DNA from 4 places in the Leclercia adecarboxylata genome. Region 4 is predicted to be linked to each of the others. Evidence: predicted binding sites of a transcription regulator. Region 4 holds the regulator's gene; each other region holds the start of a gene.
What was found. Region 4 encodes Fur, which represses iron uptake genes when iron is present. Its sites were predicted from a motif close to ATAATAATGAGAACNACTATCAA; they were not measured.
Positions count from the first base shown of each region.

Region 1: the regulator Fur is predicted to act here: its motif matches at 1,697-1,719, upstream of FHN83_RS22385 (TonB-dependent siderophore receptor).
Region 2: the regulator Fur is predicted to act here: its motif matches at 2,385-2,407, upstream of bfd (bacterioferritin-associated ferredoxin).
Region 3: the regulator Fur is predicted to act here: its motif matches at 1,635-1,657, upstream of ftnA (non-heme ferritin).

Region 1 is NZ_CP040889.1:4,297,060-4,301,273, reverse strand. Features, by position in the region: gene FHN83_RS22395 (putative urea ABC transporter substrate-binding protein) at 1-489, opposite strand, end outside; guanidine-I (ykkC/yxkD leader) riboswitch at 546-644, opposite strand; gene FHN83_RS22390 (DUF4142 domain-containing protein) at 838-1,428, opposite strand; gene FHN83_RS22385 (TonB-dependent siderophore receptor) at 1,793-3,982, shown strand; gene FHN83_RS22380 (phosphotransferase family protein) at 4,097-4,214, shown strand, end outside.
Region 2 is NZ_CP040889.1:1,631,849-1,636,062, forward strand. Features, by position in the region: gene rplC (50S ribosomal protein L3) at 1-417, opposite strand, end outside; gene rpsJ (30S ribosomal protein S10) at 450-761, opposite strand; gene FHN83_RS09610 (prepilin peptidase) at 1,152-1,625, shown strand; gene bfr (bacterioferritin) at 1,609-2,085, opposite strand; gene bfd (bacterioferritin-associated ferredoxin) at 2,156-2,350, opposite strand; gene tuf (elongation factor Tu) at 2,528-3,712, opposite strand; gene fusA (elongation factor G) at 3,782-4,214, opposite strand, start outside.
Region 3 is NZ_CP040889.1:118,491-122,704, forward strand. Features, by position in the region: gene FHN83_RS02410 (MFS transporter) at 1-274, shown strand, start outside; gene FHN83_RS02415 (RpiB/LacA/LacB family sugar-phosphate isomerase) at 315-953, opposite strand; gene yecR (YecR family lipoprotein) at 1,249-1,590, shown strand; gene ftnA (non-heme ferritin) at 1,797-2,294, shown strand; gene FHN83_RS28380 (hypothetical protein) at 2,332-2,523, shown strand; gene tyrP (tyrosine transporter TyrP) at 2,594-3,805, shown strand; gene FHN83_RS02440 (YecA family protein) at 3,902-4,214, opposite strand, start outside.
Region 4 is NZ_CP040889.1:3,436,682-3,440,895, forward strand. Features, by position in the region: gene chiP (chitoporin ChiP) at 1-1,307, shown strand, start outside; gene chiQ (ChiQ/YbfN family lipoprotein) at 1,354-1,683, shown strand; gene fur (ferric iron uptake transcriptional regulator) at 1,828-2,274, opposite strand; gene fldA (flavodoxin FldA) at 2,566-3,096, opposite strand; gene ybfE (LexA regulated protein) at 3,252-3,539, opposite strand; gene ybfF (esterase) at 3,668-4,214, opposite strand, start outside.

The DNA of each region.
Region 1 (4,214 bases), 860 kb from region 4:
GGTGACGTCTTTCTCCGCCAGTCCGGCCTTCTCCAGCCCGCGCACCAGCAGATAGTGAGAAACCGAGAGCTCCGGCAGGTAGATCTTCATCCCTTTCAGGTCGGTGAGGGTTTTGCCCTCGCCTTTCATCACCACGCCGTCGTTGCCTTCGGAGTAACTGCCGAGGATCAGCGCCGTGGTGTCCACCCCGCCCGCCGCCGGAATGGTCAGCGCATCCATGTTGGTCATGGTGCAGCCGTCAAACTGGCCTGCGGTGTACTGGTTGATCGATTCGATGTAGTCGTTGAGCTGCACGACGTTGATTTTGATGCCGTATTTGTCGGCCCATTTATCGATGATTTTACTGGTGCTGATAGTGCCCCAGGGCATCCACCCGGCGTAGATGGTCCAGCAGACGTTGAACTCTTTTTTGACGGCGGCAAAGGTGGGGAGACTGACCAGCATCGCCAGAGACAGTACAAGTGAGCGGAGTAATGGCGTTTTCTTCATGCTTGACCTCTGAGTGGCACAAAATTAGGGGGCAGCGCGACACCGTGGGTGCTGCTGTCTCCCGGGCTTTTGTCCCGCCGTGTAACCTCTCAGAGGTCGCCAGCTCTTGGACCAGTCGTCCACCTGCGTGGACCGGAACCCTAGCCAGCTATTTTCAGATTGTGTGGTGCACTGCCCTTTCAGGTTTAGCTTTGCAAGGGGTGTGCCAAAAATTTTTATGAGGTTTGTCAGTATATTGGGATTTTTCAGCGGTGGGTTTTCACCGTTTTGGTGAGGGGGAACGAGGATGGTGCACTGTAGTGGTGCCCTGAAGGGCGCTGGCTTTCCAGCGCCCGCCGGACAACCGGCTTACTTGTTCTCTTTCTTGTCTGAATTCATCGTCATCTGCTCGGCTGACTTGAGGTGCTGCTCAACCACCGGGGTATGCGCGTCGGCCAGCGCCATCACGTCCGCATCCTTAATGTTTTTAGCATCACTTTTCAGCTTAGACAGCACCATCTCGTGATCTTTAGTGCCGGCGTTTTCCATATACATCTTGTCAAATTCGGCACCGCTCGCTTTTTCCAGCTTATCGGCCATCGCCTTATGTTTGGCATCCGGTTCGGTCGGCAGCGTTACGCCTTTTTTCTCGGCAACCGCCTGAACTTTGGTCAGTGCGCTACCATGGTCATCAACCATCTTCTGGGCGAAGGCTTTGACGTCGCTGCTCTCGGCCTTGCTCAGGGCGAGCTTCCCGGCGGCGACTTCATTGATATTGGCCTGCGCCATATCTTTTAACGCTTTTTCATCGCTGGCGCTGAGTTTCTCGCCGGAGGCGCTTGGTTTTGCGGCGCTGGACTGCGCGGCGCTCGTCGTCTGCGCCTGTACGCCGACGGTGCAGAACAGTGCGGCTACTGCCGATGCGGCCAGCAGCGTTTTAAAGGTGTTAGGCTTTTGCATAGTGTTCTCCTGCCAGTAAGGGATGAGGTTTTATCCGGTCGTTAACCGCGCTTCGTCTCCTGTATAAGCGATCAGTGCAGTTGTCAGTATAGGGGGCAGACACCTGAATCATGATTCTTTGGGAGTTTTTACCCATCGCGGTTTTATTCAGCACGGCGCGTTTTATTTGTGACCGCAGTGATGAGTCCCCACTAAAAACCACATTAATATCATGCCTTTATAGAAACATTTTTTAACACAACCTGTTTACATTGTAATGATTATTCATATCATCTTGATAATCACTATCACCTCTGAAGGTGATGTTCTTGCGTTACGGGGCGTCAGGCCACCGGCACTTTAAAAAATCAGGATGATCACAATAATGAAATCGCACAGTTATCGCGCGCTAAGCTCTTGTTTATTTATGACATTAGCCGCTAATGCCTCTGCTGAAGTACAAAAAGATGACACGCTGGTGGTCGCCGCCAGCCGTACGAATCACAGCATCACCGACATGGCACAAACCACCTGGGTCATTGAACAGGCTGAAATTGAACAGCAGGTTCAGGGTGGGAAAGAGATCAAAGAGGTGCTGGCGCAGCTGATCCCCGGCATGGATGTCAGCAGCCAGGGACGCACTAACTACGGCATGAATATGCGTGGTCGTTCGATGATGGTGATGGTCGACGGCGTGCGTTTGAACTCCTCGCGCAGCGACAGCCGCCAGCTGGATTCTATCGATCCTTTTAATATCTCCCGCATTGAAGTTATCTCGGGGGCAACTTCCCTTTACGGCGGCGGCAGTACCGGCGGCTTAATCAATATCGTCACCAAAAAAGGCCAGCCGGAGACGGAAGTCGAGTTCCAGACCGGCATGAAAACCGGCTTCAACAGCCATAACGATAATGATGAGAACGTAGCTGCGGCTGTCAGCGGTGGTAACGACAACGCCTCCGGTCGTCTGTCAGTGGCGTATCAGCGCTTTGGCGGCTGGTATGACGGCAACGGCGACGAGGTGATCATCGATAACACCCAGACCGGCCTGCAATACTCCGACCGTCTGGACGTGATGGGCACCGGCACGCTGAATATTGACGATCACCAGCAGCTGCAACTCACCACCCAGTATTACAAAAGTCAATCCGACGGCAAGCACGGCCTCTATCTGGGCGAGAACTTCTCAGCGGTGACGGGCGATGGCAACGCGTACAACAAAAATAATCTCGACTCCGATCGTATTCCGGGCACCGAACGCCACCTGATCAACCTGCAATATTCCAACACCGACTTCTGGGGCCAGGATCTGCTCGCGCAGATTTACTATCGCGATGAAAGCCTGACCTACTATCCCTTCCCTACGCTTTCCGGCGGCCGGGTCACCAGCATTGGGGCGTCACAGCAAAAAACCGATTTCTACGGCGGCAAGCTCACCCTTAACAGCAAACCGCTGGATAATCTGACCCTGACATGGGGTATGGATGCGGAGCATGAAACTTTCGACGCCAACCAGCAATTCTTCGACCTCAACAAGGCGGCTGCCAGCGGCGGAATGAAGCTGGACAACGCCTATAACGTCGGCCGCTATCCGGGCTACAGCATCACCAACCTCGCGCCATTCCTGCAAAGCAGCTACGACTTCTCCGCCATCACCCTGAGCGGCGGCGTGCGCTATCAGTACACCGAAAACAAGGTGGATGACTTTGTTGGCTACGCGCAACAGCAGGCGATTGCCACGGGCAGAGCCACCTCCGCAGACGCGGTTCCGGGCGGGAAAACTGACTACAACAACGTGCTGTTTAACGCCGGCATTCTGGGGCATCTGACCGAACGCCAGCAGCTGTGGTTTAACTTCTCCCAGGGCTTTGAGATCCCGGATCTGGCGAAATACTACGGTTCCGGCACCTACCAGTTGGTAAACGGCCATTATCGTCTGGTCAACAGCGTTAATGTGAACGACTCAAAACTCGACGGGATTAAAGTTGATGCATACGAACTGGGCTGGCGCTACACCGGGGATAATCTGCGCACGCAGATCGCCGGGTACTATTCCCTTTCCGACAAGACCATCAACATCAATAAAAGCGACATGACTATCAACGTCGAAGATGACGAACGTCGTATCTACGGCGTTGAAGGCCAGATCGATTATTTCTTCACCGACAGCGAGTGGAGCACCGGTACAAACTTCAACGTCATCAAATCGGAAACCCGCGTCGATGGGAAATGGGAGAAGCTGACGGTCGACAGCGCCAGCCCGTCCAAAATGAGCGCATGGGTTACCTGGGCGCCGGGCGACTGGACGTTGCGTCTGCAAAGTACCCAGACGTTCGATCTCTCTGATGAAGCCGGCAAGAAGATTGAGGGCTACAACACCGCTGACTTCATCGGCAGTTACCTGCTGCCGGTGGGCAAGCTGAGCTTCAGCGTAGAAAACCTGCTGGATGAAGACTACACCACCGCATGGGGCCAGCGCGCACCGGGTCTGTACAGCCCAACCTACGGTGCTGAGAACCTCTATACCTACAAAGGCCGCGGCCGCACCTTCGGCCTGAACTACTCGGTTCTGTTCTGACAGTGAATGCCGCCCGCTAAGCGGGCGGCAGTTTAACCGCCATAGCGCAATTCCCCGTTTGCATTACACTCATAAACCAGACCAACACACCTGCGAATTTTGAAGAGATAATGCATGTCTGCCAGCGATTTATCCCAGATGGGCATCGCCAGCGTGGCGAAAAAGGTCAATGACGACGGCCATACCGTTATTGAGAAGTGCCCGGTTGGCGACGTGGAATACGCTTTTTATC
Region 2 (4,214 bases), 1.8 Mb from region 4:
AGACAAGGAGTTACCGTGAGTAGCGTCCTGGGTACGGAAGTTCCAGCGCTTAACGGTACCAGCAAAACCTTTACCTTTAGAGGTACCGGTTACGTCAACTTTTTTAACTTCTGCAAACAGCTCAACGCTAATGTCCTGACCTACGGTGAACTCTTCGCCTTCAGCAAGACGGAATTCCCACAGACCACGGCCAGCTTCTACGCCAGCTTTAGCGAAGTGACCAGCTTCCGGCTTGGTTACACGGTTAGCTTTTTTAGCACCAGTGGTAACCTGAACGGCACGGTAGCCATCGTTAGCCAGATCTTTAACCTGAGTAACGCGGTTTGCTTCAACTTCGATTACGGTTACTGGGATAGAAACGCCATCTTCAGTGAAGATGCGGGTCATACCCACTTTTTTACCGACTAAACCAATCATTGTATCAACCTCTCAATCGCTCGATGACCTGATTAACCCAGGCTGATCTGCACGTCTACACCGGCAGCCAGATCCAGACGCATCAGAGCATCAACGGTTTTCTCAGTTGGCTCAACGATGTCAACCAGACGCTTGTGAGTGCGGATCTCGTACTGATCACGCGCGTCTTTGTTAACGTGCGGAGAGATCAGAACGGTAAAGCGCTCTTTGCGGGTCGGCAGCGGGATCGGACCACGGACTTGCGCACCAGTGCGCTTAGCAGTCTCGACGATTTCCGCGGTTGATTGATCGATCAGACGATGATCAAACGCTTTAAGGCGGATACGGATTCTTTGGTTCTGCATGAGACCAGAGCTCCAATTATTTTATAAACGAAAATGATCACTACTCAGACCCATTACGATTGATGGGAGAGTGTAACCGTTCTTACGTAGCCCCCCGATTGGGAGCGTTGTTAGGCAACTGAAAAAGATTGTTGCCCGGGGTTCAGATTGAACCAGCTGTCAATTACGACAAGCCCGCGCATTATACGTAAATCTGCGCAAGACGCAAGCCTGGTTTAGAAAATAGACGGTAGCGCTCACTTTTTGCGAGGCGCCTCGTAAACGTGCTGCAAAATTACCGCGTCGCGATAACAGTCAGGAAGGCGTCTCGCAGAGTTATGTTTTTTTATTTGTTTAGCCTTCAGGTTTGAGAGGAGTATGGCCGCACACATTACATGGAGGTCAAGGCCAATGCTCACTACCCTACCCTTTCTGATAACCTACCTGGGTTTAACCATCCTGCTTGTTCGTGAGGATATCCGATCGCATTTGCTTCCGGATAAATACCTGTGTCCTCTGCTCTGGGCTGGTCTGCTTTATCACCTTTGTCTTCGTCCCGAGCAGTTGCCTGCCGCAGTGGCGGGCGCGATAGCGGGCTATGCTGGTTTCGCGATTATTTATTGGACTTATAAATTGATTCGAAAACGTGAAGGTCTGGGATATGGTGATGTGAAGTATCTGGGTGCACTGGGTGCCTGGCATGGGTGGTGCGTGCTTCCTGTACTGGCTTTATCAGCTGCCCTGTTGGCAACGCTTTATCTTTTGATACTTGCGATGTGCAAACCTGAAAAACAGGTATTAAAAAACCCGCTACCATTTGGGCCTTTTATGGCGGCAGCGGGTTTAATGCTGGGCATGGACAGCCTGATCAGCTTTCCACTTTAATCTGCGACTGGAGGTAATTTTGCAGCCCAATTTTACCAATAAGATCCAGTTCAGTTTCGAGCCAGTCAATATGACCTTCTTCATCGGCCAGGATCTGAATCATCATGTCGCGGCTGACGTAATCGTGAACGCTGTCCGCATAAGCGATAGCTTCACGCAAGTCTTTCGCACCCTCAAGTTCCAGTGCCAGATCCGAACGCAGCATTTCTTCGACATCTTCACCAATGCCCAGCTTGCCAAGATCCTGCAGGTTGGGGATACCTTCGAGAAATAAAATACGCTCGATGTACTTATCGGCATGTTTCATCTCGTCGATAGATTCATGGTATTCAACGTCGTTGAGGCGAGTCAGCCCCCAGTTTTTGAACATTCTCGCATGGAGAAAGTATTGATTGATTGCGACAAGCTCATTTCCCAATAATTTATTGAGATAACTTATGATTTTAATATCACCTTTCATTATAGTCCCTCCGCTTCCACTCATTGAAGCGTAGATGGGGCTACAGGGATGTCAAAAAAAAGAGTGAGTCTCAGGCAATCTCTTTGTATTCCGGGATCTGCATCAATTCATCCTGCATGATTTCACGGGCAGCACGAACGCACTTACCGCATTGATTTCCTACTGGAATAAACTTACGCAGCTGCTGAAAAGATTGAGGTTGAAACTGGCGAACGGCCTGCCGAATTTTTTTATCGCTTACACCGTTACATAAACAAACGTACATAACCACTCCCGTTCAAAATATGCGCAAAGTGTAAGTGAGAATAATTATGATTACAATAGCACAATCGCCATGATACGGGGCGGGAGCGAACAAAAAATGCGAAAATTTGTGACAGGGACAATCCTGCAAAAACAAAAAAGGACGCCGAAGCGTCCTTTTTAATTCAGGGATAATTAATTAGCCCAGAACTTTAGCAACAACACCCGCGCCAACGGTACGGCCGCCTTCACGGATTGCGAAACGCAGACCGTCGTCCATCGCGATTGGGTGGATCAGGGTAACAACCATTTTGATGTTGTCGCCTGGCATTACCATCTCAACGCCTTCTGGCAGTTCGATGGTACCGGTCACGTCAGTAGTACGGAAGTAGAACTGTGGACGGTAGCCTTTGAAGAACGGAGTATGACGGCCGCCTTCGTCTTTGGACAGAATGTACACTTCAGATTCGAACTTGGTGTGTGGCTTGATTGAGCCTGGCTTAGCCAGAACCTGACCACGTTCGATTTCTTCACGTTTGATACCACGCAGCAGAACACCAACGTTCTCACCGGCACGGCCTTCGTCCAGCAGTTTGCGGAACATTTCAACGCCGGTACAGGTAGACTTCGCAGTCTCTTTGATACCAACGATTTCAACTTCTTCACCAACTTTGATGATACCGCGCTCTACACGACCGGTAACAACGGTACCACGACCGGAGATGGAGAATACGTCTTCGATTGGCAGCAGGAATGGCTTGTCAATCGCACGCTCTGGTTCCGGGATGTAAGAATCCAGGTAGCCAGCCAGTTCGATGATTTTCTCTTCCCACTCAGCTTCGCCTTCCAGCGCTTTCAGAGCAGAACCACGAACGATTGGAGTGTCGTCGCCCGGGAAGTCGTACTGGGACAGAAGTTCACGAACTTCCATTTCTACCAGTTCCAGCAGCTCTTCGTCATCAACCATGTCGCATTTGTTCAGGAACACGATGATGAAAGGAACGCCTACCTGACGACCCAGCAGGATGTGCTCACGGGTCTGAGGCATCGGGCCGTCAGTCGCAGCAACAACCAGGATCGCGCCGTCCATCTGCGCAGCACCGGTGATCATGTTTTTAACATAGTCGGCGTGGCCCGGGCAGTCTACGTGTGCGTAGTGGCGAGTCGGGGTGTCGTATTCAACGTGGGAAGTGTTGATGGTGATACCACGAGCTTTTTCTTCTGGTGCGTTATCGATCTGGTCGAATGCACGAGCAGAACCACCGTAGGTTTTTGCCAGAACGGTAGTGATTGCAGCAGTCAGGGTAGTTTTACCGTGGTCAACGTGGCCGATAGTACCAACGTTGACGTGCGGTTTTGTACGTTCAAATTTTTCTTTAGACACGGCTATATTCCTTACTATAGTGCTCTCCCCTTTGGAGAGAGCACGGGACTTAGGTTTTAATCCTGTGGATTATTTACCACGGGCTTCAATTACGGCCTGAGCAACGTTGTTCGGCGCATCATCATACTTCAGGAATTCCATAGTGTATGATGCACGACCTTTGGTCAGAGAACGCAGCTGAGTTGCATATCCGAACATTTCAGACAGCGGAACTTCAGCGTGGATCTTAACGCCAGTTACTTCAGATTCCTGACCACGCAGCATACCGCGACGACGGCTCAAGTCACCGATAACGTCACCGGTGTTCTCTTCAGGAGTTTCTACTTCAACCTTCATGATCGGCTCAAGCAGAACTGGTTTCGCTTTCTTAAAGCCTTCTTTAAAGGCGATAGAAGCTGCCAGTTTAAACGCCAGTTCAGAGGAGTCAACGTCATGGTAAGAACCGAAGTGCAGACGAACACCCATGTCTACTACCGGATAACCAGCCAGTGGACCAGACTTC
Region 3 (4,214 bases), 1.8 Mb from region 4:
CGCCTTCGCCGACGTGCCTTCGCCGCAGATGAGCTATGCAAACACGCTGTTCTCCACCGCGACGCAGCTGGCGGTCGGGCTGGGGATTACGCTCGGTGCTATCGGGATCCGCATCGGCGAGCTGTTTAGTGAATTGCTGGGGATGGAATCTCTACCGGGGATCAGCTTCCGGCTGGCGTTTGTCGCCATTGCGCTGGTCTGTCTGCTGGGGATGGTGGATACGCTGCGGCTGGTGAAAGATGCCGGCAGCGCGGTATCCCGAAAACAGGCATAAAAAAAGCCAGCGCAAGCTGGCTTTAACTGATGTTGGCAACTTAGCCGATAATGCCGCGAACAAAGGCTTCGATCTCTTTGTCCTGGCAGTTCTCAAAGAAGCACTGCTGGAAACGCTGACCGGTCACTGCCGTTTTAACCAGCTCCGGATCGATAGCGCGCAGGGTGTCGAGATAGTTCTCTTTCACCACCGCCGCTTTAACCTGGTTCAGGATGCCCGCGTTACGAACCTGAGGCTCTTTACGCTCTGGCGGATAACCTTCGCCATTACGGCCGGTGAAGGCTTTTTCAAAGATAAAGCGCACGTTCAGCTCAGCGCCCCAGCCGAAGCCTTTCGCGAATGGCAGGGAAAGTGCGTTACCGTTGTTGATCTGCGCAAACAGGAAGGCGTCAGCCGGATCGATGCAGTAACCACACACCACGCCCGGGTGGATGTTCAGGGACATCAGCGCGCCCTGGCCGGTACCGCAACCGGTCACCACGAAATCAACTGCTTTTGAATTCAGCAGGATGCTCGCCATGATCCCCAGGTGAATGTAGGTCAGGTGGTGATCGTTTTCGTCGCTCATCCCAACGTTATAAACCGGGAAACCTTTCTCTTCAGCAACGGCGTTCAATTCCTTGAGGATGATGGCGTTTTTTGGCGCCTGGCTGTTTTCCATCATCAGTGCAATTTTCATTCTTCGTCTCCTGAATGCGATGCGGGGCATCCCGCTGTGAATAGCTTACCTGACCAACCTTACTACTAAGCAAACACACTTTCAAATTAAGTGAAAAATAGTTTCAAAAAACAAAGATGCGCTCACAATTTTGCGATCGTAAGGGTTTTCACCGTCGGCTCAGAACCGTATGACACAGGATTGAAGGAAACGGAGGCTCGTGGCAAAGAGAAGGGACAGAACAGGCGGTTATTCCTGGCATTGCGCTGCGCGTCTGGCGCTAGTATAGGTTATTTCAACGCATTCAGAGTGTTCTATGAAGAGATTATGCACGGTCGGACTGGTGCTGTTGCTGGCTGGTTGCGGCATCACCCGCAAGGCTGAAGTCAGCAGCGTCGATGTCAACTCGGGGGTCGTCAGGCTCGATTATGGTCAGCCACTGTTCCAGACCTCTTATGATGATGCTTACGTAACAAGTGGCACGGCAACCCGCGAATGTCAGGCCATGGGATACAGCACGGCACAGGCCTATGGTCAGCCGATCGAAACCTGTAGCGTGATCAGCGGCTCGCTGTGCCTGAATAAAACCGTGACTATCCAGTATCAGTGCCACGGCTATGCCCCCGCCCCTGCCGTTACGACCTCCGCTTATTACTAATTCTGTTGCCAGCGTCTCTGCTGGCAATAATATTCAGAACACGAAACAGAATAATTCTCATTAATATATTTAAAATAGCCGCAATGCGTTTTATTCCCATTCGTATTATAATTTTTCAAATATTTATTTTACTTTTTGCAAATAAATAAATAACAAATTATAGTGGCGCTCACGTTGACCTGTTAATAATAAAACGGAGCTACACCATGCTTAAAACTGAAATGATCGACAAGCTCAATGAGCAAATGAATCTGGAGCTTTACTCCTCCCTGCTTTACCAACAGATGAGCGCCTGGTGTAGCTATCACAGTTTTGAAGGCGCTGCGGCATTTATGCGTCGCCACGCCCAGGAAGAGATGACACACATGCAGCGTCTCTTTGATTATCTTACCGATACCGGCAGTCTGCCGCGCATCAATCAGGTGGCTTCGCCGTTCGCAGAGTATGCGTCGCTGGACGAACTGTTCCGCGCCACCTACGAGCACGAGCAGCTGATCACCCAGAAAATTAATGAACTGGTTCACGCGTCCATGACCAGCCAGGATTATGGCACCTTTAATTTCCTGCAGTGGTATGTGGCCGAACAGCACGAAGAAGAGAAGCTGTTTAAATCCGTTCTCGATAAACTTTCGCTGGCCGGTAAATCGGGTGAAGGGCTGTACTTTATTGATAAAGAGCTGTCGACGCTCGACGCACAAAATTAATATTCATGCGGCGCCATCGGGCGCCGCGTTATTATTAATGGCAGCAGATTTTACTTTCGTGGGTGGAAAAGCCCGCATCCAGCGGAATAAATTTCCCGCGCTGCCAGAAATGCCACCCACTCCCCCCACTCCCCTTGCGCTGGCGCAGTTATCGCGTTCGGACTTCATCGCCGCCGCGCCTGATTTAACTCGTAAAAATAACTTTACAGACATTGTAACGTCGGTTTGACGAACCTGAGCTTTTCCCTTACTCTGCGCCGCAGATTTTGTCGTCGTGACGTTGGGTTTTAGAGGAAAACGTGAAGAACAGAACGCTGGGTAGTATTTTTATCGTCGCCGGAACGACGATTGGAGCCGGGATGCTGGCGATGCCGCTGGCTGCTGCGGGCGTCGGATTTGGCGTTACGCTGGTGTTACTGGGCGTACTATGGGCGCTGATGTGTTATACCGCCCTGCTGCTGCTTGAGGTGTATCAGCACGTTCCCGCCGATACCGGGCTGGGGTCGCTGGCCGGGCGTTATCTGGGGCGATTCGGCCAGTGGATCACTGGCTTCAGCATGATGTTCCTGATGTATGCCCTCACCGCGGCCTATATCAGCGGAGCCGGGGAGCTGATCGCCTCCAGCGTCAACGACTGGTTCAACGCCGATATCTCCCCTACTACTGGCGTGATCTTCTTTACCCTGATTGGCGGGGGCGTGGTCTGCGTCGGCACCTCGCTGGTGGATCTGTTTAACCGCTTCCTGTTCTCGGCAAAAATTATTTTCCTCGTGGTGATGCTGGCGCTGCTTGCGCCGCACATTCATAAGGTCAACTTACTGACGCTGCCGCTGGAGAAAGGGTTAGCGCTATCGGCCATCCCGGTGATTTTTACCTCGTTTGGTTTCCACGGTAGCGTGCCGAGCATCGTCAGCTATATGAACGGCAACGTGCGTAAGCTGCGCTGGATCTTTATTACCGGCAGCGCCATTCCGCTGGTGGCCTACATCTTCTGGCAGATGGTGACGCTCGGCAGCATTAACTCGTCGAGCTTTATGGGGATGCTGGCCAGCCACAGCGGGCTTAACGGGCTGCTGCAGGCCCTGCGTGAAGTGGTTGCGTCGCCGCACGTTGAGCTGGCGGTGCATCTGTTTGCCGACCTCGCGCTGGCGACCTCTTTCCTCGGCGTGGCGCTGGGTCTGTTTGATTATCTGGCAGATCTGTTCCAGCGCAGCCGGACGGTGAGCGGACGCATCCAGACCGGGGCGATCACCTTCCTGCCGCCGCTGGCCTTTGCTCTGTTCTATCCACGCGGGTTTGTGATGGCGTTGGGCTATGCGGGGGTTGCGCTGGCGGTACTGGCACTGCTGTTGCCATCGCTGCTGGTCTGGCAAAGCCGTAAACACCACCCTGACGGCGACTACCGGGTGCCTGGCGGTAAGCCTGCGCTCTGTCTGGTCTTTGCCTGCGGGATCGTGATAATCCTCGTGCAGTTCGGAATTGCGGCGGGTCTGTTGCCGGAAGTGGGATAAAGCGCATTAATGTCCGGCGGCGCTTCGCTTGCGCGGGCCTACGAAGGGTTTTGTAGGCCGGGTAAGCGAAGCGCCACCCGGCAGAAATGGGCGCTGTTAATGCAGACAGCAGTTCTTGAATTTTTTGCCGCTGCCGCACGGACAAGGGTCGTTACGCCCTACTTTGGTGCCGTTGATCACCGGCTGCTGAGCGACCGGCTCTTGCGGGTTGGCAATCCAGTAGTTATAGAGGCGCAGCGCTGCCGGGCGAATGCCCTCAATGCTCTGCTGGAACTCCTCTTCGGTTAAGGTATCCAGACGATCAAAGTTCTCTTCGGAACCGTGCAGCGCAATCAGATCCAGATCGGCGCGCAGGGACTCCGGCAGGGACGACCAGTCGGTCAGCGCCACGCCGCGCATATAGCCGAAG
Region 4 (4,214 bases):
GTTTTATTGATGATTCAACCCTCACGGGCGGTGTCTATTACTGGCAGCGTGAACGTGACCGTAAAGATGTCGAGGCAGATAAATACAAAACTAACCTGGCTCACTCCACCTGGAACGCCAACCTTGATTTCCAGTCCGGCTATGCTGCCGACATGTTCGGTCTTGATTTAGCGGCCTTCACCGCCATCGAAATGGCAGAAAATGGTGACAGCGGCCACCCGAACGAAATTGCATTCTCCTCCAGCAACAAAGCTTACAAAGAAGACTGGTCCGGCGATAAGAGCGGGATCAGCCTGTACAAAGCGGCTGCAAAATTCAAATATGGTCCGGTGTGGGCGCGCGGCGGCTGGCTGCAGCCAACCGGCCAGACCCTGTTAGCACCGCACTGGAGCTTTATGCCGGGTACTTACCAGGGCGCGGAAGCCGGGGCGAACTTTGACTACGGTGACAGCGGGGCGCTGAGCTTCTCGTACATGTGGACCAACGAGTATAAAGCCCCATGGCACCTCGAGATGGACAAGTTCTATCAGAATGACAGAAAGACCCGCGTCGATTATCTCCACTCCTTTGGCGCGAAGTACGACTTCAAAAATAACCTGATTCTGGAAGCCGCTTTTGGTCAGGCTGAAGGCTTCATCGATCAGTACTTTGCCAAAGCCAGCTACAAATTCGATATCGTGGGCGGCCCGCTCTCTACCAGCTATCAGTTCTACGGCACGCGTGATAAAGCCGACAGCGGCACCGTAAATGATATTTACGACGGCACGGCATGGCTGCAGGCGCTGACCCTGGGTTACAAAGTCGGTCAGGTCGATTTACGCCTGGAAGGGACTTATGTGAAAGCGGAAGGCCAGCAGGGCTACTTCCTGCAGCGTATGACCCCAACCTATGCATCCTCCAACGGTCGTCTGGACGTGTGGTGGGATAACCGCTCCGACTTCAACGCCAACGACGAAAAAGCGGTCTTCTTTGGCGCGATGTACGACCTGAGCAACTGGAACCTGGCAGGCTGGAGCGTCGGTGCCTCTTATGTCTACGCATGGGATGCAAAACCAGCCGACTGGCTGATCAACAGCGCGGGCCAGCGTGAAGATATTGCCTCTAACAAGATCAAAGAGTCTGCCTACAGCCTGGATGCGATTTACACCCTGCAGGACGGTCGCGCGAAAGGGACCATGTTCAAACTGCACTTCACGCAGTATGACAACCACTCCGACATCCCAAGCTACGGCGGCGGTTACGGCAACATCTTCCAGGACGAGCGTGACGTGAAGTTTATGGTTATCGCACCGTTCACCATCTTCTGATGACTAACCCGGCGGGGGATAACCCCGCCGACCGGAGACCGCTATGCTGAAAAAAATCGTACTGGTCGCGCTGCTGGCATCAGGACTGACCGCCTGCGCACAACCGCAGACCCAGAAAGAAGACACCCGTCTTAAAGAGGCCTACAGTGCCTGTATCAATACTGCTGAAGGCTCGCCAGAAAAAATTGAAGCCTGCCAGAGCGTGCTGAACGTGCTGCGCGAGGATAAGGCGCACGAACAGTTTGCGACCCAGGAGACCGTGAGAGTGGCCGATTACCAGGCCTGTATCATGGCGCGTAAAACGGGTAACAATCAGGACGTCACCAAAAACTGCGATAAGATCTGGCAGGAGATCCGTAGCAACAACGGTAAGTAAAGCTGTTTGCCACGCCCGGTGGCGCTGCGTTTACCTGAGCCTGCACATTCACAGGCCCGGTAAGCGTAGCGCCGCCGGGCTTTTTTACGTTATTACAGGCAAAAAAAAGCCAACCTTCAGGTTGGCTCAGCGTGTGCGGATGAATTATTTCGCGTCGTGCGCGTGGTCATCTTCGCGGCAGTCACCTTCGGCGCAGTGGCCATACAGGTACAGACTGTGGTTGGTCAGACGAATGCCATGACGTGCGGCAATTTCACGCTGACGGGATTCGATAGAGTCGTCGCTGAATTCGATCACTTTGCCGCAGTCAAGGCAAATCAGGTGATCGTGGTGATGCTGCTGCGTCAGTTCGAATACGGATTTACCGCCTTCGAAATTATGACGCGTAACGATGCCTGCATCGTCGAACTGGTTCAGTACACGGTAAACGGTAGCCAGACCAATCTCTTCGCCCATGTCGATCAGACGTTTGTATAAGTCTTCCGCACTGACATGATGGTTATCCGGACCCTGAAGCACTTCCAGGATTTTTAACCGTGGAAGCGTGACTTTCAGTCCGGCCTTCTTTAATGCGGTGTTGTTGTCAGTCATGCGGAATCTGTCCTGTTGCTAAACGATTCACTTCTAAAGAAGAAGTGACAGAAAATGCACCTGGGATAATGCGTCTCATTATAGAACTGCCATGACGTAATGAAAACTGCAAGTCTCAAGTAAAGTATGCTTATAAAAACGTGGTACCGCCAACAAACTTGTTACAGGGTGACCCGTTTGAACCTGGATCATTGTACAGGTATGACAGCAAAAGTTAAAAATTTGTAGCAATTATTTTGATTGCTTATACCTATCAATGCGGCGCAACTTAATCATTGCGCCGCAGCTTCATCAGGCATTAAGAATATCGTCGAGGTGCAACTCTTCGCGGACCTGCTTAACCCATTTATCTACACGCTCAGCGGTCAGTTCCGGCTGGCGGTCTTCATCAATGGCGAGACCGACGAAGTTGTTATCATCGGCCAGACCTTTGGACGCTTCGAAGTGGTAACCGGCCGTTGGCCAGTGGCCGACGATGACGGCGCCGCGCGGTTCAATGATGTCGCGAATAGTGCCCAGCGCATCGCAGAAGTACTCCGCGTAGTCTTCCTGATCGCCACAGCCGAACAGGGCAACCAGTTTGCCGTTGAAATCGATCTCTTCCAGAGACGGGAAGAAGTCGTCCCAGTCGCACTGCGCTTCGCCGTAGTACCAGGTCGGGATGCCCAGCAGCAGGATATCGTAACCTTCGATATCTTCTTTGCTGCTTTTCGCAATGTCATGCACATCGGCAACGTCTTTACCTAGCTGTTTTTGAATGTTTTTTGCGATATTTTCGGTGTTACCCGTGTCGCTGCCGAAAAAAATGCCGATGATTGCCATGAGTAAAATAACCTCTTGAAACTTAATGGTATGGTGGCGCAATTTAGCCACGGATAAGGGCAATCATAGCAGAACAGAGAAGCCTGCGGAAACTGCTATCACCCAGGACTGCACTCTGTGCTACATGAAAGCAACAAGAAGGGGAGTTTTCTGACTTAAGCTTTACCGTGCCATTTCTCAAGCTGTGAAATCAGCATCTCTTCAATAAGCTCACTGCGGCTGATCTCACGGGCATTCGCCAGCTCGTTCAGCGCATCGACGGCGTCAGCATTCAGTTTCAGCTCGACGCGTTTAAGCCCGCGGCTTTTATCGCGTTTAAGCTGATTGCGCTTGTTGATGCGCAGCTGTTCATCACGCGAAAGCGGATTGGTTTTCGGTCGTCCCGGGCGACGCTCATTCGCGAACAGATCTATTGTCGTGCGGTCCGTGTGTTCTTTGGCCATGATTTTGAGACTTCGGGGGAAACAAGACACCCTGCTAATGCCCGGGCGATAAGCGCGCCATCATACATCACCGAAAACGGCACGCCAACGACTGGAGGCCCACGGGCGACCAGTCGCTCTCTTTTTAATCAATTATTGATGTCAGCGAGGTACCGACGGATGGCGCGCAGCACCGCGTCCGGTTTTTCGGCATGAACCCAGTGCCCGGCCCCGGCAATCACATGCGCACGCGCCAGGGGGAATTGCGCCAGCAGCGCATCACGATACGCTTCGGTTACATAGGGCGAGTTGCCGCCGGTAATAAAGAGGGTCGGGTGCGGCCACGCCGGAACCGACTCCCAGCCGACGATATGGTCATACTGATCCCACAGCACCGGCACGTTGAAGCGCCACTCGCCGTCCACAAAGGATTTCAGCAGGAACTGCACCACGCCTTCTTCGTCCAGATGCTCACGCATCAGCGCGGCAGCCTGCTGGCGGGTGCTGACGCCCGCGTCCGTCACGGCATTAATGGCGGCGAAGATCTCATCGTGGCGGCGCACGTCATAATCTACCGGCGCTACGTCGATCACCACCAGGCCGGCGATACGCTCTGGCGCAAGAGCCGTCAGCGCCATCACCGCTTTGCCGCCCATCGAATGGCCAATCAGGATCGCTTTTTCGATATGGTGTTCA